DNA from 4 places in the Planococcus maritimus genome. Region 4 is predicted to be linked to each of the others. Evidence: riboswitches for the same ligand, from Rfam matches in the RefSeq annotation. Region 4 holds a riboswitch; each other region holds the start of a gene.

Region 1 (5,825 bases), 1.1 Mb from region 4:
CCCGTACTCATCCAAGACGACCGGCGTGCCGCCGAATGTGTTCGTACAGATGATGTCAGCGCCCGCTTCCAAATACGCGTCGTGTACGCCTTCTAGGACATCTGGGCGGACGATGTTCAAGTATTCATTGCAGCCATCGTATTCCTCTCCGCCGAAATCTTCTGCCGACAAATCAGCATTTTGAATCATCGTCCCCATCGCACCGTCTATAACTAAAATGCGTTTTTCCAGTTGCTGTTCAATTAAATGTTTAGGCATAGGCACGATCGCTCGCTTTCTCTAAATCTAGTTGTCGGATATAGCGGATCAATTCCACCGTCATGTCATAACGCACAAATGGCGTGATCAAATAAATGCCGTGGAACAATTGGGCTGCTGTATCGATCAATTCTTTCGCAATCTGAATGCCTTCCGCCGTCGCTTGTTCTTTATCATCGCCGCAAGCCCTCATGCGATCCAGTGCCTCTTCCGACAATTTGATACCCGGCACTTCATTGTGTAGAAAATCGGCGCTGCGTATGCTCGTCAGCGGCATAACCCCGAGGAAAATCGGTGTCTCGAGATGCTTTGTCGCCTCATGGATTTCGATGATTTTCTCTTTCGTATAAACAGGCTGCGAAATGAAATAATCCGCGCCAGCTTCGATTTTCTTCTCAAGTCTCGCGACTGCACGCTCGACGACACGGACATTCGGGTTGAATGCCGCGGCAACCGAGAAATTCGCCTTTTTCCGCAGCGGCTTGCCAGAAAACGAAATGCCTTCGTTGAGCTTTTTGATGAGTTGGATCAATTCCAGGCTCGATACATCATAAACGCTCGTCGCGCCCGGGAAATCGCCGACTTTTGTTGGGTCGCCCGTGACGGCGAGTATATCGTGGATACCTAGTGCGTCGAGCCCCATTAAATGCGATTGCAGGCCGATCAAATTGCGGTCGCGGCACGTAATATGCGCAAGAGGTCTGACATCTTGCTGGTGCTTGAGGATCGAGCCCATCGCCATATTGCTGATACGCGGCGACGCGAGTGAATTATCGGCCATCGTGATAGCATCGATGCCTTCCGCGTCCAATGCTTTAGACCCCTCGAGAAATTTATCGATTTCCAAATGGCGCGGTGTATCCAGCTCGACGATGATCGTCCGCTCGGTTTTTGCTTTTTCGTGCAAAGGCTTGTCTTTCAAGGCTTCTGCTTCGCGAATGACAATCGGCTTTTTCTCTTCGACTTTCTTTTCAGTGATCGGCTGCAAGTGACCGATGCGTTTTTTGACCGCTTCGATATGTTTCGGCGTCGTGCCGCAACAGCCACCGATAAGGCGCACGCCTTCTTCGCGCAACAGCAGCGCTGCACGGCCAAAATAATCGGCTTCTGATTCATAGACAATGCGCCCGTCTTCGATATCGAGGAGTGAGGCGTTCGGATAAGCCGATAAAAACGCTTTTTCCGGCAGTTCGACGCCTTCGAACGCCTGGATTGTATGGTGCGGGCCAAGACGGCAGTTGACGCCGACGATTTCTGCACCGAGTGCGTCAAGACGTTTCAAGCCTTCGTTCAAATTCATGCCATTTTGCAAAATGCCCGGTTCATGCATTGACAACTGGGCAATGAGCGGCGCGTCGGTCAATTTTTTTAAATGAGTAACGGTCGCTGCGAGTTCCTCGAAATCATAATACGTCTCGAGCAATAAACCGTCCGGATCGCCGGATAACAGGTGCTGCGCTTGCTGGTCAACCATGGCGACGATTTCGTCCAATGTCGCATCGCTTTTACGAATGCCGCGAATGCCGCCGATCGTGCCGAGCACAAACTGCCCGCTATCTTTTGCGGCTTTACGGGCGATGGCCATCGCTGCTTTATTGATCGACTCTACCTGATCTTCTAGCCCGTAGCGAGCCAGTTTGTGGGCATTTGCCCCGTATGTGTTCGTTTGGATAATGTCCGCTCCCGCCGCGATGTAATCACGATGAATTTTCTCGATCACTTCGGGGCGCTGGATATTCAGTTCCTCGTTGCAATATTCGATGCCGTACGAGTACAGCAATGTCCCCATGGCTCCATCCGCCGTCAGCATCCGTTTGTTCAATTCATCTAATAACATGATTCGTCCTCCTCCGGTTGATTTGCCATGCAGCTGCGGACGCATCGATATGAAACAAAAAAAGCCTTCCATGAAAAAGAAGGCTTTACGATATCGAACTCGTTCCTTTTCATCTGCCAGGCGTGTGCCTGCTGGAATTAGCACCTGACCTTAGTGGCTGGTTGCTGAAGCGTCATCGGGCCAGTCCCTCGACTTCTCTAGATAAGAATTCACTATTCAATTTTAAGTATTTCCACATGATACCCCCTGAGGTGATTTGGGTCAAGAAAATTTATCAAAAAACAACAAACTTTCTGTTAAATCCCCCACTTACTTACCAGGCATCCGGCACCCGCGGGTTGAAGGCGGCTTGCTCGACGGTAAATTTATACCAAGTGAAGGGTTTGCCATCGATGATCCATGTAATATCGACGCGTCTTGGCATTTCGATGCCGTCGATTATTTGCCATTCGTGCACTTCGGCGATGCATGGCAAGCGCTTGGCCTCTTCACCAATATCTTTATAGCGCATCGCCCGCGCTCGTTTCATGCGCCCAGATTCATCAAACTCGAAGGTGACATTGGCGGTCGACCCGTTATAGCTCATCTCGGCTTCCACGGATCGTTCACTGCTATTGAAAAAACGCACGTACGGGCTAAAAGCCAGTCCTGGCAGCCAGACCATCTCCATTAAAAAGCGCTGAAGTGCCGATTCATCACGCTTGCCGTCCGGAATCGCCCGGTTGATCGGCACCAGCCCCGCAAAGCGGATGCGCATGCCTGCACGGCCGTCACGGAAACTATCGGATCCGGTAACGAATAGGCCATCGATTTTCATGCGCGCTTTCCAATAAAACGATGGCGGTTCGACAAAGCTATATTGCTCAGCAGTCGATTCGGTCCATTCTTCCTGGTCAGGTTTGGTCTTCATCCAGCCCACTTGCTTTACATAAACGCCCATCACCTGCTCACGGCCGACTGCGCCGATCGTCTCCAGCCATTTGGCGATCGGTTTTGGCAGATGCGCCGTCCTCGCCTCTTCCACTTCGCCGGCATGCCGGACTTCCGGCCATGTCGGCTTGATAAGCCGCGTCATGTCTTTGTACTTTCGATAAGCCCCGTATGCTCCGAGTGATGTCAATGCTAAAATCGGCCATATGCGTTTCATGTCCCATACCCCTTTCCGATTTTGCTGCGCATTCCTTCGTAACTCTTTCGACACGCCCTTCATTTCCCCTGCACAAAGCGCCAATCGAAAAACGCCCCCGGAAGGCTAAGCTTCCGGGGGCGTTCGGTATTCATCAGTTTAAATTTTCAAGAGCCGGTTCGAGATGTTCTTTCAATGCCGGCCCCATCGTTTGCGAATACAGCGTCGTTAAATGGTGCTTATCGCGATATACCAATACATTGCCCACAACTGGCGGGCACGTATCGTCTGTACAGAAATACTCGGACATATCGGCAAACGTGACGTTGTCCGGAATGCCTTCCGTGTTTTCCCATGGCACGACATCCGCAAGGCCTTTACTGCGCTCAACCGAACATTCTTCTACGCTCGAACCATCAAGGCAGATCGTCGGATCGGTTTTCATACGCGGATTGTCGCGCACGGCAAAGATCTCCGCCACGCCTTCGAATTCTTTCCATTTATTGATGTAACCTTTTGGCACCGTATCTCCTGAATTTACCGTTGCTGTGGTAAAGATCAAATCAGGCGGCTCTGCCATCAAGCGTTCTTGCAAATTATCGTTCCAGGTCATGCACGCGTCATCCAGCTGGCCATCAAAATCGCCGCTTGAGAATCGGCACGCATCTTTGTTGTAAACATCGATGCGCATGTTCAGCTCTTCTGCGACAGCTTCAAGTGCCGGGAACCAATGCCCCGAATGCGAACCGCCCACGAGTGCGACGACATGTTCAGGATTTTCCGTGACGCCGAACGAACATTCTTTCAGCGTGGAGCTGACGCTGCCTGTCAGGAAGCAATCTTTATTGCTGTAGAAGGTCGGCAAATCTTCTTTCGCCGACAAGAAGTCTGGCTGCAGTTCCGCATCTTCCGCCGGCTGGATATTTTCCAATACGGCGCGCGCGCCTGGATTGTCTTCGATGGTTACCGGCTCGTCATTGCTGCTGCTCGCCTGGACGAAAACGCCCCACGAGAGGCCGATTAAAATCGCCGGTGTCATCAAAGCGACCAGCACTTTCGATAAGCGTTTTTTCGAATGCTTGATCGGCATTTCGCGTACTGGCTTTTCGACGAGTCGAATCGTCAGGACGGACAAGATGAACGTAATTCCGAGTATGGTAAGACCTGCCGGAGTGGTTACCGTATCTGTGTTGAAGTAGGCATAATAGAACACCAACAGCGGCCAATGCCATAAATAAAAACCGTAGGAAATGCTGCCGAAATACTGGAACGGTTTCGAGCCGAGCAATTTCTGCACGCCGAACGCCTGGCCGTTTTCACTGGCGATAATGACCAAGATCACTCCGCCCGTCGGCAACAATGCCGCAAATCCCGGGAAGACAGTCGAGACTGGCAACACCATGCCCGTGAAGGCGATGATCGCAAGCCCAACCCAACCCATGATGAGATGGGCCCGATCTGGGAATTTCAAATATGGAAGCATGAGCGCAAGCATCCCGCCGAGCGAGAATTCCCAAGCCCGTGCAAAGGTATCGAAATACGCCCACGGCTGATTGACCGCCGTGATATAAACCGAATAGCTGAGTGAAGCAAGGAAAATCACCGATAGCACGGCGAGCAAAGTTTTGCGCACCGGCGTCTTCAGGATTTTCGTCGCTAACAGATAAACGAGTGTAATGACGATTGGCCACGTGACATAAAACTGTCCTTGAATCGACAAGGCCCAGAAATGCTGGAACGGGCTTGCCGTGTTGTTTTGTGCCAAATAATCGACCGCGTTATTGGCCAACTGCCAGTTTTGGAAGTAAAACATCGACGAAAACAATTCGGCGATTGTCTGGCGCCATGTGCTAAGCGGCAATAAGAAAATCGACAGCGCCGCACTGACGGCAAGTACCGTAAAAGCCAGTGGAAACAATCGTTTCGCCAAGCCTAATAGATTTTCCAAATAATTGATGCGGCCTTCGCGCACCATCCGTGACAATAGAGACGTTGTAATCAAATATCCCGAGACGATGAAAAAGACATCGACTCCGCCGGAAACCGACCCAATCCAAATGTGATAAACTGCCACCAAAAGCGCCGCGACTGCGCGGACGCCTTCCAGCTCAGGCCGGAAGCGCTTTTCAGGCACCCGTAAATCTGCCATGATGTGTACCTCGCCATTCTAATATTTTGTAGGAAAGGAATAGTCCTCAAACAAAACACTTTTATTGTAAATTTATTATTAAAGAGTAAATTTTTGAATAATTAAAATCCATTCCTTGCCATTTCTAGTGTACCTTAATCCCGCGTAAGTCTCAACAACATATCCGATAGTCGAAATATTCTTGTGCCTTAAAAAAAGCCCCGCCATTTCTGGCAAGGGCAGTCATTAAAATAAGAAACTGAACATAAATCCGCTGTACATCGCCGCTACAAACCCAAGGCTGAACACGAACGACAGCCATTCGGGCAATTGCTTGCGATACCCAAGCCATTGCAAGCCGAGGAAAATCACGCCGATCGCCATCATCAAAAAGCCGTCGATGTTCGGCGTCCACACTGCCTGCACCGGCAAATACTGCGGCCCAGCGAACCATTCGACAAACGGCGCGCTGCCTT
Region 2 (5,825 bases), 100 kb from region 4:
AGAGGATGCATATCCGGCCTCGCATATCGCGTTCGCGCCCGGCAGCGATGAATCGGAGATGAACTTTTCCTGGTATGCACCGAGTACCGCACAGGCGGGCCAAGTGCAATACGCGAAAGCATCCCCTGGTAGTGAAGAATTCCCAGAACACGTTGCAATGACCATCGATGCCGCATTGAAAAATGCCACCTACGGCTATTCCGCCCATGAAGCGGTGATTGCCGGGCTCGAAAACGAAACGGACTATTTGTATCGTCTGGGGGACGGCCGCGGCAATTGGACGCAAGCTTTTCATTTCAAAACCCAGGACCCCTCTTCCTATGAATTCCTGATGATCGCCGATCCGCAAATCGGGGCATCTGGCGATATTGCAGAAGATCAACGTGGCTGGGAAAAAACTTTGCAACAAGCAATCGCGCGCAGCCCGGAGTCGAGCTTTATCCTGTCTGCTGGCGACCAAGTCGATGCCCGCTATTCCGAAAAAGAATACGCGGCATATTTCGCGCCGGAACCACTGCGCAATTATCCAGCGGCGACCACCATTGGCAACCATGACGATACTTACCATTACGCCTATCATTTCAATGTCCCGAATGAAAACTGGGAACTCGGCAATTATGACAACTCCGGTGGCGATTATTATTTTTCCTACGGGGATACCTTGTTCATGAATTTGAATTCCAATAGCCTGAATCTGGAAGAACATGTTCAATTCATGGAGGAAACGGCTGAAGCGACCGCCGGCAGAGACTGGAAATGGAAGATACTCGTCTTCCATCATTCGATTTATAGCGCCGCTGCCCATTCCCAAAGCGAAATGGTGCTGAATTTGCGAGACCAGCTCGTCCCGACGATTGATAAACTCGGATTTGACGCGGTTTTGATGGGGCATGACCATTCTTATGTGAGGACCTATCAAATGGAAAATTTCCAGCCCTTGAGAAATCATATGATGGATGGCGATGCGCCGGTCAATCCCGAAGGTACGGTCTATCTCACCGGAAACACGGCGAGCGGCAGTAAATTCTACGGCATGCAGCCCGAACGCGAACCGTATTCGGCAGTGCGCGAACAATGGGGGGTGCCGACGTATATGACGATCCAAGTCGAGCCGACGCGTTTGCGCTTTGAAACGTACCGGACAGACACGGAAAAACGGGTCGACGAATACGAGATCATTAAAGACCCGTCCATCGAAACGATTGTGCCTGCGCTCGAGAAAGTAGAACTCGAAGCGAGTAGCACCGTACTTGCCACAGAAGAGAATTCCTTTTACCCACAAGCGGAACTCAAGCTTTCGGGACAAAATGTCGAAGGCGGGCAATACGATATTTCACCTGAGTCGGTCACATACCACACAAGCAGTAAAGCCATCGAAATAAAGGACGGGAAAATCCTGTCAGCAGAAAATGGGGCTCCGGGGGAAATCGAAATTTATGCAGAAGTAAACGATGGCGAACGAATATTTGAAAGCAACACGATTCAAGTCGACTTGGTCGAACATGAAGAAATTGAGTTGCTCGAAGCGGCTAGCGAGTGGCGTTATTTGGACGATGGCAGCGACCAGAAAAGAGCTTGGCTTGAAGTGGATTACGATGATAGCAAATGGGCACAAGGAGCGGGCCCGCTCGGTTATCCGAAAGATGAAGAACGGCCGGAATTCGGTACTGTCAAAACGCTTATCGGCTACGGAGGGGATGAAATCGACAAAATTGCTCTGACCTATTTCAGAACAAATTTTGAAGTCGAAGATGTGGAAGCAATCGGCGATTTGGGATACGTGGAGTTCAGTGTCGACGATGCGGTCATCTTGTATTTGAACGGAGCAGAAATTCTACGTTTTAATATGCCGGAGACAGGCGAATTTGGCTTTGAGGATTATCAGCAAGAAGTGAGTGACGAAGATCTTGTAAGCGAAGACCGGATTGAGCGCATTTACTTGGATGAAGAAGTTCTAAGCCATTTGAAAGACGGCGACAATGTAATGGCTGCCCAAGTGCATCAAGACGACCGCTTCAGTTCTGATTTGTATTGGGATATGGAAATGGTAGTTAATACAAAATAAAAAAAAGAAGGCATTGCGCCTTCTTTTTTATTTTGCTTACTTAGTGAAAATGCCCAGTTTCTCGATGCGCTGGATCGCTTCTTTGATGCGCTGTTCGTCCACCAGCAAGCCGACGCGGACAAAGCCTTCGCCTGCAGAGCCAAAGCCGCTTCCTGCCGCCACGGCGATGTCCGCTTTGTCGAGCAGGTAATCGGAAAATGCGATGCTTGTGAAGCCTTCAGGGACCGGCAGCCAGGCGAAGAACGAGCCTTTAGGTGCCTCGACATCCCAGCCGATCCGGCGGCATTCATCCATCAGTACGCGGCGCCTGTTTTCGTACAGTTCAACCAGCTCATCGACACATTGCTGGCTTGCAGTTAGGGCTTCGGCTGCGGCGAGCTGAACCGCCGGGAAGATGCCTGCAAACAAATGATCCTGGACTGTATTCAAGGCCTCGATCATCTTGGAATTACCGACTGCAAAGCCGATGCGCCAGCCTGCCATATTATAGGTTTTCGATAAGGTGTACATTTCAATGCCGACATCTTTGGCTCCTTCAGATTGTAAGAAGCTCACCGGTTTTTGGCCTTCAAAACCGATACCCCCGTAGGCAAAGTCATGCACGACGGCAATGTCGTTCTGTTTGGCGAACTCAATGGTCTCGTCAAAAAAAGCCTGATCGGCAGTAGCACCGGTCGGGTTGTTTGGGTAGTTCAAATACAGCAGTTTGGCGCGCTCTCGGACCGACTCTGACACATCGTTATAGTTGGGCAGATAGCTATTGGCCTGCTCGAGCTTCATCAAATCAAGTGTGATATCAGCAAGCGGTGCGCCAGATAAATAATCCGGATAGCCTGGATCGGGCAGTAAGAGAGAGTCGCCAGGGTTCAGAAGGGCAATCGGCAATTCGACAAAGCCGATTTTTGTGCCGGAAAGAATAGCGACTTCCAAATCCGGATCGATGTCGACGCCGTATTCCCGTTTATAAAAATCGGCAGCGGCTTTTCGTAATGTACCAAGCCCGCGAAATGGTGAGTAACGGTGTGTTTTCGGATCGGCTACTGCTGTTTGCATAGCCTTGACGATATGCGGCGGTGTCGGCTGGTCAGGATTTCCCTGGCCCAGATTGATGACGTCGCGCCCTTCTTCGATCGCTTTTGAAGCTTTCGCAACGAGCGTAGCGAAAAATTGATCTGGAAGATTGTGTAAGCGATTTGAAAAGTCCATGGAATCCTCCTTGTTTTCTAAATAATTGCACATCTACATCAAATCTTATAGAGTTTAATCTAAACTGTCTACAGGGGGAGAGAACATGAAAATCGCTTGTGTGCAGATGAATATCGCGTTTGGCGACCCGGAAACGAATTTTCAACGTGTGAAAGATTATTTGGAAGAAGCCGCAGAAAACGGGGCGGAAATCATCGTGTTGCCTGAAATGTGGAACACGGGATACGCATTGACACAGCTTGAGGAGCTTGCGGACCGTGATGGCCGAACCATGAAATTGTTGCAGCAATTTGCGAAAGAACGGGACGTCCATATCGTCGGGGGTTCGGTTTCGACTAAGAAAGACGGCGGTTTTTACAACACGATGTATGTAGCCGATTCGACTGGAGAACTCGTCTCGGAATACGATAAAGCGCATCGCTTTGGCTTGATGGATGAACATATCCATCTCGAAGAAGGCGGATCGCTCGGCACATTCAAGTTGGATGGCGAAACCTATGGCGGCGTCATCTGTTACGACATCCGTTTCCCGGAATGGTTGCGCGCACAAGCGCTGAACGGGGCGAAGGCAATTTTCGTGCCAGCTGAATGGCCGGCAGCGCGAATCGACCATTGGCGTATTCTGCTGCAGGCGCGAGCGATCGAAAACCAATGCTTCATCATCGCCGTAAACCGCATCGGCAGTGACCCGAAAAATGAGTTCGGCGGCCATTCGATGGTCATTGCACCGTGGGGGGAAGTGCGGATGGACATGGGGCAAGACGAAGGCATCGGCTACACTGAAATCGACCTGTTAGAAGTCGACGAAGTACGGGGCCGTATCCCGGTATTCGATGACCGGCGCGTCGAGTTATACAAAAAGTTTGAAAAATCGCATTGACAATACTGTCCCCGTGCAGGTAGTATGGAAAACAACCAAATACGCACGCTTATCAAGAGAGACCGAGGGTAAGGCCCTATGACGTCCGGCAACCCCCATATAATGGGAAGGTGCCAATTCCTGCAGAATGGATGCCATTCTGAAAGATAAGTCGGAATTTTCATTTTCGATGTCTCTTTTTGATAAAAAAAGAGACATTTTTTATTTGCCTGGGGGAGTGGACAGCATGATTCAAATCGAACAATTGAGCAAAACTTATCAAACCAAGCACGGTACGGTCAATGGCGTGGACGATGTCAGCTTAGAAGTGAAGACCGGGGAGATTTTCGGCATTGTCGGCTATTCGGGAGCGGGCAAGAGCTCGCTGATTCGCTGCATCAATTTGCTCGAACGCCCGACATCCGGGACGGTGAGAGTTGATGGGCAGGATTTAACGAAGCTGAGCGGTGACGGATTGCGCAAAGCGCGCCTGAAAATCGGCATGATTTTCCAGCACTTTTATCTAATCAGCCAAAAAACAGTTGCGGAAAACATTTCCTTCGCCCTGCGCGCAGCGGGCACGCCGAGCAAGAAAATCGGCACGCGCGTCGATGAGCTGCTGGAAATGGTCGGCTTGTCGGATAAACGCGATGTCTATCCCGCACAGCTGAGCGGCGGGCAAAAGCAGCGTGTCGGCATCGCCCGAGCACTCGCCAATGAACCGGCCGTGCTGTTATGCGATGAAGCGACTTCTGCACTTGACCCGAACACGACCTTATCGATTTTGCGTTTATTGAAAGACATCAATCGCAAGCTCAATATCACGATTGTGCTGATCACCCATGAAATGAACGTCGTCAAGGAAATTTGCGACCGTATGGCGGTCATGCAAGGAGGGCGCGTCATCGAAGAAGGGCGCGTCTACGATATCTTCGCCGATCCGAAAACGGCTTTGACAAAAGAATTTATCTCGAGCGTCGTGTCATTTAATGTGCCGGAAGAAATTCTTGCACGCTGCGACGGCACGATTGTCAAAGTATTGTTCAAAGGTGAAGTCGCCGGGGAAGGGATTATTTCGGACATGCTGCAAAGCTATCCGGTCAAAGGCAATTTCCTGCACGGTGCGATTGAATACATACAGGAGCTGCCGCTTGGAATTTTTGTCATGGAACTGAAAGGCGGCCAAGCGCAAGTAGGCGAGGCAATTAGGTATCTAGAACAACGCAATGCAATTGCGGAGGTGATGAAGCATGGGGATTGAATGGGAAAGAATTATTGATTTGTGGCCGGAGATCCAAGTAGCGTTTTATCAGACCCTGATCATGATCGGCATTTCATTGGCCGTGGCATTGATCATCGGCTTGCCTCTTGGCATCTTGCTATTCATCACAGACCGGGGCTTGTTCTGGGAAAACCGGCCGGTCAATTCGGTCATCGGGTTTATCGTCAATATCGTCCGCTCGATCCCTTTCATCATTTTGCTGGTAGCGCTCATTCCATTGACGCAATTGATCACGGGTACAACGATCGGGCCGATTGCAGCGAGCGTTTCCTTATCGGTTGCAGCGATTCCGTTTTTCGCACGCATTGTGGAAACGGCGCTTCGGGATATCGATAAAGGCGTCATCGAAGCGGCGATCGCCGTCGGTGCCACGCCGTGGATGATCATTAAAGACGTACTCTTACCGGAAGCAA
Region 3 (5,825 bases), 1.5 Mb from region 4:
AAGACTATTGAAAAATGGAGACATTGAATCGATGAGGTGGTATCCTTCGCCGAATCCGAATGTGCGCTTGAGCGAAGTGACGTATTGGTCTGAGGGCTTGCGCATTAAAGGCTTGCTGGCAGAACCGAAAACCGTTTCAAGCGGCAGCGGAATCTTATATTTGCGCGGTGGCATCCAATCAATTGGAATGGTAAGACCGGCACGGATCGCGCAATTTGCAGGCATGGGATTTACTGTGTTCGCGCCTTATTACAGGGGCAATCGGGGCGGTGAAGGGAAAGACGAATTTGCCGGTGCAGATCGCTATGATGCTGTCCATGCCGTGGATGTGCTAAAGAAATTCAGTACTGGTCCGGTACATTTATTGGCCTTTTCACGTGGCGGCATTATGGCCTTGTGGACAGCTATTTTGAGAAATGATATTTGTTCTGTCGTAACCTGGGCTGGTGTAACAGATACGGTACTGACCTATAAAGAGCGGCTGGATATGCGCCGCATGATGAAACGGCTTTACGGCGGCACGCCGAATACCGCACTTCCGGCATTTGAAGAGCGTAATCCGTTGATGCATATCGGAGAAAGCAAGGCAGCTTACCTGATTATCCATGGCTTGAAAGACGATAATGTCTCACCTCAGCAAGCCTTTCTGTTAGAACAAGCTTTGGAACTCAATCATCAGCCTTGTGAAACCTGGTATTTTCCAGATTATACGCATTTCTTCCCACCTTTGGCGAACCGTAAAACCGCGAAGGCATTGACGGTATGGATGAAAGATCAGGAGAAGCGCAAAAATGGCATAGTTAGTCGTCAAGATGAGGTAGAAGCTTAAGTAGAAATCCACAATAAAATAAACAAAAAAGGCCAAGAGAAATGACTCATTTCTCTTGGCCTTTTTAATTGGATTAATTATGCGTAGGGCCGCCTTTTTGGCTGATGCCAGCATCCACAGTACCGAATTTTTCAAAGTTGTCTTTGAATTTCTTCGCCAGTTCCTGTGCTTTTTGGTCATAAGCTTCTTTATCAGCCCATGCGTTGCGTGGATTCAAAACTTCGGTCGGGACGCCAGGAATTTCTTTCGGCATATTCAATCCGAAGACCGATTCGTGTTCCATGTCGACACCGTTCAAGTCGCCGCGGATTGCTGCGCGGACCATCGTGCGTGTGTAGGACAATTTCATGCGGCTCCCGACGCCGTATTCGCCGCCAGTCCATCCCGTGTTTACGAGGTAGACGTCTGCACCGTGCTCATCGATCTTGTCGCCGAGCATTTCAGCGTAAACGGTTGCGTGAAGCGGAAGGAATGGAGAGCCGAAGCAAGTCGAGAAGGTTGCTTCAGGTGACGTGACACCGCGTTCTGTGCCAGCCAATTTCGATGTGTAACCGCTAAGGAAATGATACATCGCTTGCTCTTTCGTCAATTTGCTGATTGGAGGCAATACGCCGAATGCATCAGCCGTCAAGAAGACGATCGTTTTCGGGTGTCCTGCAACAGAAGGGACGACGATATTATCGATGGCATCGATCGGATAAGCTGCACGCGTATTTTCAGTCAGCGAGCCGTCATCGTAATCCGGGATGCGGGTATCTTCATCGACCACTACGTTTTCTAGTACCGAGCCGAAACGAATCGCGTCAAAAATTTGTGGTTCGTTTTCACGTGATAGATTAATTGTTTTGGCATAGCAGCCGCCTTCGATATTGAAGACGCCGTTATCGGACCAGCCATGCTCGTCGTCACCGATCAATTTGCGGTCTTCATCAGCCGACAAGGTTGTTTTTCCAGTACCTGAAAGGCCGAAGAACAAAGCAACATCATCGTTTTTGCCGACGTTTGCTGAGCAATGCATCGGGAGGATGTCTTTTTCAGGAAGGATATAGTTCATGATCGAGAAGATGGATTTCTTCATTTCGCCAGCGTATTCCGTACCGCCGATCAAGATGATTTTCTTTTCCATCGATACGATGATAAAGGTCTCAGAATCCGTTCCGTCCACTGCAGGGTCTGCGTGGAAAGTCGGAGCGTAAACGACAGTGAATTCAGCTTCATGCGTCTTCAATTCTTCCGCAGTAGGGCGGATAAACAATTGATGGGCGAATAGGTTATGCCAAGCGTATTCATTGATCGTCTGAATCGCCAGACGCGATTCAGGATCTGCACCGGCAAAGCCTTTGAAGACATACAAAGCGTCTTTTTCTTTCAAATGATTGATGACTTTAGCATATAGGTTTTCAAAAATATCAGAGGAAATCGGGCGATTGACAGTGCCCCAGTCAATTTTGTCTTTCGAAATTGCCTCTTCTACCATATACTTGTCTTTAGGCGAACGGCCTGTATATTTGCCAGTTTCCGCTTTGACAGCGCCTTCACGCGTAAGAACAGCCTCCCCGCGGGATGTTGCCGCTTCCACCAATTGGGGAACGGATAATTGCATATGGATATTCGAGCCGTTCACAAGCTCTTTCAAATCATTTGATAGGTTCACTGAAGTCATATATATGTACCTTCCTTTTCGTTTATTCCCAAATGAATGGGGAAGATGTATATTCGAACATTAGTATAACACATTGCCATGATTAGTCTATACTAATAACTAGAAATCTGTCGATGTTCGCGATTTGTGTTTATACAATAGTAGAAAAAGATGCATGCTTAAAAGTCTGACAACCGTTTCCTTTAAAAACGTTGACAGCGCTTGACTCATTCCGTATGATGGGAAATTGAACGGATACTCTTATTCCGAGCTGGTGGAGGGTGCAGGCCCTACGAAACCCGGCAACCTGCTGTTTATGCAGCGATGGTGCCCAACCTGAAGCAAGGCGTATGCCTTGGACGATAAGAGTGAAAGGTGCTTATGATGATTATTCCTTTCCTCATTGCTTAAAGATGAGAGAAGGGATTTTTTTATGGAATGCCCTTAATCCTCGTGTGCAGGCTGAAAAAGCTGGAAGTTCAATTCCCTCTAGGGAAACGGACTTGACATGGGAAAACGAGTACCGTATCAATTTCGAGAGCAATCTCGCAGGATATAAGGAGGAACTTTTTTTGACAAACCGTCGATTATTCACATCAGAATCAGTAACAGAGGGCCATCCGGATAAGATTTGCGACCAAATTTCAGATGCAATTCTGGATGCCATCCTAACAGAAGACCCAAATGCACGCGTGGCATGCGAAACCACTGTAACAACAGGACTTGTCCTTGTTGCAGGAGAGATCACGACATCTACTTACGTAGACATTCCAAAAGTTGTCCGCCAAACCGTCAAAGAAATTGGCTATACGCGCGCGAAATACGGATTCGACTCCGAGACGAGTGCTGTGTTAACGGCAATCGATGAGCAATCGGCGGATATCGCTGCAGGCGTCAACGTGGCACTTGAAGCTCGTGAAGGACAGATGACCGATAAGGAATTGGATGAAATTGGGGCAGGCGACCAAGGCTTGATGTTTGGTTATGCTTCCAACGAAACAGAAGAATTGATGCCATTGCCGATCAGCTTGGCGCACAAACTTGCACGCCGCCTGGCGGAAGTGCGCAAAGAAGAAATCTTGCCGTATTTGCGCCCTGATGGCAAAACGCAAGTAACGATTGAATACGATGAAAACAATCAACCGGTGCGTGTCGATACGATTGTCATTTCAACGCAGCATCATCCGGAAGTTTCTTTGGAGCAAATCCAGCGCAACTTGAAGGAATATGTCATCAATGAAGTCGTACCGGCTGAATTGCTTGATGCAGAGACAAAATACTTCATCAACCCGACTGGCCGCTTCGTAATCGGCGGGCCACAAGGCGATGCTGGTCTTACTGGCCGTAAAATCATTGTTGATACGTACGGTGGCTACGCAAGACACGGTGGAGGCGCATTCTCTGGTAAAGACGCAACGAAAGTTGACCGTTCCGGTGCTTATGCAGCCCGTTACGTCGCGAAAAATATCGTCGCTTCTGGACTTGCTGATAAGTGTGAAGTGCAGCTTGCCTATGCAATCGGCGTTGCACATCCGGTATCGATTGCGGTCGATACGTTCGGTACAGGCAAAGTCAGCGAAGATAAATTCATCGAACTAGTACGCGCGAACTTCGATTTGCGTCCAGCCGGCATCATCAAGATGTTGGATCTGCGCCGCCCAATTTACAAACAAACAGCGGCTTATGGCCACTTCGGACGCACGGATGTCGACCTTCCGTGGGAACGCACAGACAAAGCGGATGCTTTGAAACAACAAGCGAACGCATAAGAAAAAAGCAGGCGGAAAAATTCCGTCTGCTTTTTCTATTGAAGAGATTTATAGTAGGCGGCTTTTTCCGCATACTCCCGGACGATGCGTTCCATATCTGTTTTGTCCGCTTCGTTTAATTCGCGCACTACTTTTGCGGGGCGTCCGAATGCGAGCGTGCCGGCTGGAATGGTTTTTCCTTGCGGCACAAGGCTTCCGGCGCCGATAAAAGCACCTTCCCCGATCTCCGCGCCATCGAGGATTATCGAGCCCATGCCGACGAGCGCGCCTTTTCTCACGGTGCAGCTGTGCAAGGTCACTTGGTGGCCAATCGTTACATCGTCTTCAAGTATAAGAGGGGTGTTCGGACTTTGGTGTAACATTGATAAATCCTGGATATTGGTGTTGTTTCCGATAATGGTCGGGGCAACGTCTCCACGGATAACGGTATTGAACCAGACCGATGAATGAGCTCCGATTGTGACATCGCCTGTTATAGTCGAATAATCAGCGATAAATGCAGATTTGTCAATTTTTGGTGATTTGTCTTTATATGGATAGATCATGGCAAAGCTCCTTTAAGATTGATAAGATGTAATTAGTTCTAATCGTATCAAAACATTGGAAAAGGTCAATCGATCGAGCTGGATAAGGGAGGCGCGCGTTATGTGGAAGTGGCAAGCAGAAGGTGAAGCGAAAGGCGTCGTGGTGTTGATTCATAGTGCCTATGAGGAACATCAGCGTTATGCATGGCAAATCGAAAACTGGCGCAGGAATGGCTTTCATGTGTATATGGCTGATTTACCAGGCCACGGAACGCAGACATCAGCCGATGCTGTGCACCGGGAATCTTTCTATGATTACGACAAAACCGCTGCTGAACTGCTGCGCTTAGCGGCAGAAAATAACTTGCCGGTTATTCTTTCTGGACACGGGCTTGGCGCTTCGATCGCTATCCATGCGCTATCAGAAAATCGCCATCCTGTTGCTGGCGCCATCCTAAGCTCTCCTTGGTTTGAGCTGCAAAAAGTCCCGAGCAAGCCAACACTTGCCTTGTCCGGACTCAGCAAACTGACCGGCAAAGGGAAAGTCGACCACGGAGTGGAATTGCGTCATTTGACGAGACGTAAATTCCAAGAAGAGTCGGCGAAAGCGCCTCAAGCGATCCAATCGCTCAGTTCGCCGGCTTGGTGGAAAGAATTACTCGTTTATTTGGAGCAGGCCGCACATCTACAGTTGCCGGATATGCCGATTATGCTTCAGACGGGCCAGCGGGATTTGATTACGCAGACGAAAGCTGGACGGTCATGGCTGTCCAAGCAGTCTGCGAATGAATTTCATTTTAAGGAATGGCCGTTCTGCTATCACGATTTGCTGCAAGAACCGGAGCGCGATGAAATATTCAAGTCCATGCTGCATTTTGCCGAAACGGCAGTTGAAGCGGAAAGAATGCGCCGCAGCCAATAATCCTTTAATCTATTCACAACGATAGTTAATAAAAAGGAGAGATGGAAATGCCGCTTCGTTTCAGCATATTGGATCAATCTCCGGTTTCTCAAGGACAGACAGCGCAACAAGCGCTAGCTGATACGGTGCAGTTAGCACA
Region 4 (5,825 bases):
TTTGGAGCGGGCGGCTTCCCGGAATTCCTCGGTATGGGCAATAAGGCTCTCAGGACCGATTTTGATATAACCATGGGCAGTCGGCACTTCATAGCTGATATTGCCGGCATCGGTCGACCCGAGCCCAGAAATGCGCGAGTCGGCTACGTTGTCGCCCAAAGTTTCAAGCTCCGCTTTAAGAATTTTATCGAGTTCAGGCGTCACGACAAGATCTTTCACTTCATTTTGGAAACGCTCGATTTCGACACGTGCCCCTGTCGCAAGGGCAGCACCTTCAGCGATGGCACGTATTTTTTTCGCCGTCTCAGCGGTTTTCTTCCAGGAGTCGCCGCGAATATAGAAACGGGCGGAGGCGTACTCCGGAATAATATTCGGTGCATCGCCTCCGTGCGTGATGATGCCATGAACCCGTGCATCATCTGGCAATTGCTGGCGAAGGGCGTTGATGCCATTAAACAGTTGAAGCACGGCATCGAGCGCATTAATGCCTTTTTCAGGAGAGCCTGCAGCATGGGCTGGCTTGCCGTAAAAATGAAAACTTAAGGGATCGACGGCAAGCGAAGGGCCGGTAACCGCCGAATTTCCTGATGGATGAAGCATCAATGCAGCATCGATTTTTTCAAGCAGGCCGTGTTTGACGAAGCTGCCTTTCGCGCTGCCGTGTGGTCCGCCTTCCTCAGCGGGTGTGCCAAGGACGACGACACGCCCACCGGTCAATTCCAAGGTTTTACTGAGCGCTATCGCGGCTGCGACACTGGTCGTGCCAATAATATTGTGTCCACATGCATGACCAATTCCAGGCAAGGCGTCGTACTCAGCTAGAAAAGCGATGGTCGGCCCTGGTTTTTGGCTGTCGCGGACTGCGTAAAAAGCCGTCTGATGGCCAGCGACACCATCTTCCACCTGAAATCCGGCTTCTTCGAGTAAACCGGTCAACAGCCCGCTCGCAAAGACTTCTTCATTGCCGATTTCTGGATTTTCATGGATGGCATGGCTGATGCGCAGGTAGTGGGCGCGATTCTTTTCAATCGATCCGGTAATGGTTTCACGTGCTTCGGTAATGGTTGTCATGTGAGGTCCCCCTTGGAATATCGTGTATGAACGATCTGCTGGGTCTGTTGTTTATTGATAATCGACTAATTCTTCAACTGAAACGAAAGTTGGGATTTGAGCGCCTTCTGTGTGCTCGATGACAAATTCAGCGGTATCTTCTTCTTGGTACAATTCAACGATGCGCTGATAGGCTTCGTTGTCCTCTTCGCCAGCTTGTGCGGCAATCAAGTTAATATATGGTTTTGCCGTATCACTTTCTCTCGCAATCGGATCTTCTGTCGGGTTCAATCCAGCGTCCACAGCAATGCCATTATTAACGATGGATGCTGCAACATCAGCCATCGCACGCGGTGTGTGTGCCGAAGTCATCGGGACGATTTCGATGTTTTTCGGGTTGTCGATGATGTCTTCTGCTGTGCCCGTCAATCCGGCATCGTCGGACAAGGTGATAAGCCCCGATTCATCGAGTAAGAGGAGTGCACGGCCCATATTGGTCGCTTCATTCGGCAAAGCGATTTGAGCGCCATCAGGAAGTTCTTCAATCGATTCGTATTTGTCCGAATACAAGCCCATCGGCGCGATAACAGTAGAGCCAATCGGCACGATGTCGACATTATGTTCTTCAACAAATTCATCGAAATAAGAAATCGTCTGGAATGCGTTTAAGTCGAGTTCGCCTTCAGCGAGTGCCAAGTTCGGGGCTACGTAATCCGAGAACGTGATGATGTCGAGCTCGATGCCTTCTTTGGCGGCTTTGTCCCCGACGTAATCCCAAATCGTCGTATCTGATCCACTGATGCCGAGTGTCACTTTCGTTGTTTCGTCAGCTGAACTGTCGTCTCCGCAAGCGGTAAGAAGTGTAGCTAATCCGGCTGTGGCTAAAAGTGCTGTTATTTTTTTCATAATGAAATCCTCCAATTGGTTTTATGATAGTTGATTTGATAGATGTAGAACTTGGTGAGAATAAAATTAACTACGTCGAACTCTGCGGGACATCAAGTTGCCGAGTGATTGGACGCCTTGGACTAAGACAACGAGAATGGCGACCGTCAACAGCATGACCACTGTGTCGAATCGCTGATAGCCGTAAGTGATGGCCAAGTCGCCAAGCCCGCCGCCACCAATGGCACCTGCCATGGCGGATGCGCCGATCAAGCCGACGATAGCGATCGTCAACGCCAAAACAAGTGAACTGAGCGCTTCCGGGATCAGGAATCGGAAAATGATTTGTCCGGGAGAAGCACCCATCGCCTGGGCGGCTTCGATGACGCCTTTATCGACTTCGAGCAAAGAGTTTTCGATGAGTCGGGCGATGTATGGCCCGGCGTAAAATACCAACGGGACGATGGCTGCCGCTGTACCGATTGATGTACCAACGATGATGCGTGTCAGCGGAATGATGGCAACCATCAAAATGATGAATGGCACTGAGCGGAAAATATTGATGACAATGTTCAATACGTTAAATACAGCTTCGTTTTCGAGTAGATGGCCCTTTCTTGTAACGACCAGCAAGATACCAAGCGGCAAGCCGATGACAAGGGAGAATACGAAGGATGCGCCGGTCATATAAAGCGTTTCCCATAAAGCTTCTAAAATTTGTGATTGATCAACCTGCATATTGTTGGACCTCCTCTACTTGAATCTTATCTTTACGAATCGAAGCGAGGGCGCGGTCGATCTCTGCAAGAGCGCCATCGAATTCAACGATCAAATTGCCGTATGGAATGCCCTGAAGTTCTGTAATATTGCCAAACAACACATTCAAATCAAGCTGAAACTCACGCGATACTCTTGACATGAACGGCTGGCCGACTGAATTTCCGGTAAACTGCACACGATAAATGGGCCGAGTGCCGTCGTTTTGGCGAATCTGTTCGAGCAACGAATCGGGCAGCTCGTCATTCATGACAGAACGAACAAAGCGCTTTGTCGTCGCGTGCTGTGGATTGGTGAATACTTCAAACACGCTGCCTTGCTCGATGACGCGTCCTTCTTCCAAGACGGCCACTTTGTCACAGATTTCACGGATAACGCCCATCTCATGGGTGATGAGCAAGATGGTGATATTGTATTCTTTGTTGATCCGGCGCAGTAGATCCAAGATAGACTGGGTCGTCTGCGGATCGAGTGCAGACGTTGCTTCGTCGCAAAGAAGAATGGACGGGTTGGTCGCCAAGGCTCTAGCGATGCCGATGCGCTGCTTTTGACCGCCGGATAATTGATCCGGGTATTTTTTGGCCTGGTCGGCGAGTCCGACAAATTCCAAAAGCTCAGCTACTTTCCGATCGATTTCCGCTTTTGGTGTCTTGGCCAAAAGCAGTGGCATCGCGATATTATGATGCACGGTTTTTGAATTCAGCAAATTGAAATGCTGGAAGATCATGCCGATGTCTTTTCGTGTGTCGCGAATTTTGCGTGCGCTCAACGTGGAAATATCCTCTCCGTGGATCAGCACGCGCCCTGTTGATGGGCGTTCGAGCAAATTCACGGTGCGGATCAACGAGCTTTTTCCAGCGCCGCTGAATCCGATGACGCCGTAAATTTCTCCGGTCTCAACGGTCAAGTCGATGCCATTGAGTGCATGGACTTGCTGTTTTCCGGATACATAAGTTTTCTTGACTGCTTCAAATTGAATCATGGTGTCCCTCCTGTGGCTGCAAATAACGATTCGAATGAGTGCAAACGAACACTTTCTTGAAATAACAACAAAAAGCCCTCTTTTTTCTTATGCGCAAGAAAAAAGAGGGCTCCAAAATATGAAACCATCTCATTCTCATCTTCCAAATGCTAGAGCATTTGCAGGAATTAGCACAGTTTTCGCTGGTTTGCGAATCTGCTGCCGAAACGTCATAGGGCCTGTCCCTCGGTTTCTCTGGATAAGAAAGTGATGTAAGCTATTCAATTCGTGATTCCTACTCTATTTTGAAATAGCGAAAAAGTCAACATGTTTGTTAAAATTTTTTTGGGGGAAATTTCGTTTATATAGTAGTTTAAATTTTTAGAAAAATACACTTGACTTTAAGTATCGCTGCACTCTATACTGTTCCACAAGCAAAAAAAAAACTAAATACTCTTATCACGAGAGGCGGAGGGAATAGGCCCTACGATGCCCGGCAACCAACAGGCTCATGTCTGGAAAGGTGCTAAATCCTACAGTGCGCATTTGCGTCGCTGAAAGATAAGAGGAGGCAAATCCGTAACTAACGGCCCTCTTCTTTCTGAAGAGGGTCTTTTTCTGTCCTCCTCAAATCCGAATAACCGATCACAAAAACAGGAGGAATGAACAATGACAAACTTTAAACCAGAAACTCTACTTTTACACGGCGGCCAAGAACCCGATCCAGTAACAGGGGCACGCGGCGTACCGGTCCATAAAACGACTTCTTATGTATTCAAAGATACAGAGCACGCACAAAACCTATTCGGCTTGAAAGAAGCGGGCAATATTTATTCGCGGATCATGAACCCAACAGTCGATGTATTCGAACAACGCGTCGCATTACTTGAAGGCGGAACGGCAGCGGTTGCTTTGTCTTCCGGAATGGCCGCCATTGCATTCTCTGTATTGAATATCGCTGAAGCGGGAGATGAAATTATTGCGGACAGCAACCTATATGGAGGTACGTATAATCTCTTCGCCAATACCTTGCCGCGTTATGGCATTAACGTAAAATTCGTTGATGCGACCGACCCTGAAAATTTCCGTGCAGCGATTACAGACAAGACGAAAGCCTTGTTTGGCGAAATCATTGGAAATCCTAGTTTGAACGTATTCGATGTGGAACGAGTCGCGGATATCGCCCACGAAAATGGAGTTCCATTATTGATCGATAACACATTCGCTTCTCCTTTCGTCAGCAATCCGATCGAATTTGGAGCAGACGTAGTGATCCATTCCGCCACGAAATGGATCGGCGGGCACGGGACGACAATCGGCGGCGTAGCGGTCGATGCGGGGCGCTTTAACTGGGACAATCCACGCTTCCCGAACTATACCGAGCCGGACGAAAGCTACCACGGCATCCGTTTTGGCATCGACGTGCCGGAAGCGGCGTTCGCTACCAAATTGCGCGTCCAGCTATTGCGTGATTTCGGCCCATCGCTCAGCGCGGACAGCGCCCATGCCTTGTTGCAGGGACTTGAAACCTTGCATCTGCGGATTCCGCGCCATGCGACGAATGCGCAAAAAGTTGCAGAATACTTAAAAGGCCATCCGCAAGTCGAGTGGGTCAATTACCTGGGTCTCGAAGGCCATCCATCGAAAACACTTGCTGATAAATATTTGAAAGACAGCTACGGGTCGATCGTCAATTTCGGCATCAAAGGCGGAAGAGAAGCAGGACGCAAAGTCATCGATGGCGTTCATTTATGGTCGCATGTCGCGAATGTTGGCGACGCCAAATCATTGATCATCCATCCGGCTTCAACGACTCACCAGCAATTGACGGCAGAAGAGCTGAAAAACACTGGCGTTACGGAAGAGTTGATTCGCTTGTCTGTAGGATTGGAAAACCATGAAGATTTAATCGCTGATTTAGAGCAAGCCATTCAAGCGGCAGTACTCGAGAACGCGTAAGGAGGGGATTGGGATGAGCACAGTATCCATCGGCCAGCTAACACTTGAATCAGGCCAACTATTGCCTGAAGTAGAATTGGCGTATGAACGTGTCGGGGAAAGTTCTGCACCTGCGATTCTGGTTTGCCACGCATTGACAGGTGATCAATACGCAGTAGGAACTGCGGATCAACCAGGCTGGTGGGCGGGTCTG

Evidence for each region. A riboswitch is a leader RNA that binds a small molecule or an ion and turns the genes downstream of it on or off. The one in region 4 is predicted to bind S-adenosylmethionine.
Region 1: linked by a shared signal. The riboswitch ahead of BBI11_RS03075 (bifunctional homocysteine S-methyltransferase/methylenetetrahydrofolate reductase) and the one ahead of BBI11_RS13585 (O-acetylhomoserine aminocarboxypropyltransferase/cysteine synthase family protein) in region 4 are both predicted to bind S-adenosylmethionine.
Region 2: linked by a shared signal. The riboswitch ahead of BBI11_RS14120 (methionine ABC transporter ATP-binding protein) and the one ahead of BBI11_RS13585 (O-acetylhomoserine aminocarboxypropyltransferase/cysteine synthase family protein) in region 4 are both predicted to bind S-adenosylmethionine.
Region 3: linked by a shared signal. The riboswitch ahead of metK (methionine adenosyltransferase) and the one ahead of BBI11_RS13585 (O-acetylhomoserine aminocarboxypropyltransferase/cysteine synthase family protein) in region 4 are both predicted to bind S-adenosylmethionine.

What each region holds. Positions count from the first base shown of each region.
Region 1 covers NZ_CP016538.2:583,333-589,157, reverse strand. The annotation lists gene metH (methionine synthase) at 1-258, opposite strand, end outside; gene BBI11_RS03075 (bifunctional homocysteine S-methyltransferase/methylenetetrahydrofolate reductase) at 251-2,098, opposite strand; SAM riboswitch class I at 2,202-2,303, opposite strand; gene BBI11_RS03070 (DUF6920 family protein) at 2,409-3,242, opposite strand; gene BBI11_RS03065 (acyltransferase family protein) at 3,376-5,370, opposite strand; gene BBI11_RS03060 (copper resistance D family protein) at 5,596-5,825, opposite strand, start outside.
Region 2 covers NZ_CP016538.2:2,844,982-2,850,806, reverse strand. The annotation lists gene BBI11_RS14135 (purple acid phosphatase family protein) at 1-2,065, shown strand, start outside; gene BBI11_RS14130 (pyridoxal phosphate-dependent aminotransferase) at 2,102-3,271, opposite strand; gene BBI11_RS14125 (carbon-nitrogen family hydrolase) at 3,357-4,151, shown strand; SAM riboswitch class I at 4,198-4,304, shown strand; gene BBI11_RS14120 (methionine ABC transporter ATP-binding protein) at 4,378-5,391, shown strand; gene BBI11_RS14115 (methionine ABC transporter permease) at 5,381-5,825, shown strand, end outside.
Region 3 covers NZ_CP016538.2:1,218,398-1,224,222, forward strand. The annotation lists gene ytkD (RNA deprotection pyrophosphohydrolase) at 1-27, shown strand, start outside; gene BBI11_RS06170 (alpha/beta hydrolase family protein) at 8-829, shown strand; gene pckA (phosphoenolpyruvate carboxykinase (ATP)) at 903-2,492, opposite strand; SAM riboswitch class I at 2,730-2,840, shown strand; gene metK (methionine adenosyltransferase) at 3,044-4,240, shown strand; gene BBI11_RS06185 (gamma carbonic anhydrase) at 4,276-4,785, opposite strand; gene BBI11_RS06190 (alpha/beta hydrolase) at 4,886-5,686, shown strand; gene BBI11_RS06195 (LLM class flavin-dependent oxidoreductase) at 5,734-5,825, shown strand, end outside.
Region 4 covers NZ_CP016538.2:2,743,577-2,749,401, reverse strand. The annotation lists gene BBI11_RS13605 (M20 family metallopeptidase) at 1-1,071, opposite strand, end outside; gene BBI11_RS13600 (MetQ/NlpA family ABC transporter substrate-binding protein) at 1,123-1,956, opposite strand; gene BBI11_RS13595 (methionine ABC transporter permease) at 2,023-2,673, opposite strand; gene BBI11_RS13590 (methionine ABC transporter ATP-binding protein) at 2,663-3,694, opposite strand; SAM riboswitch class I at 3,827-3,939, opposite strand; SAM riboswitch class I at 4,127-4,241, shown strand; gene BBI11_RS13585 (O-acetylhomoserine aminocarboxypropyltransferase/cysteine synthase family protein) at 4,343-5,632, shown strand; gene metX (homoserine O-acetyltransferase MetX) at 5,646-5,825, shown strand, end outside.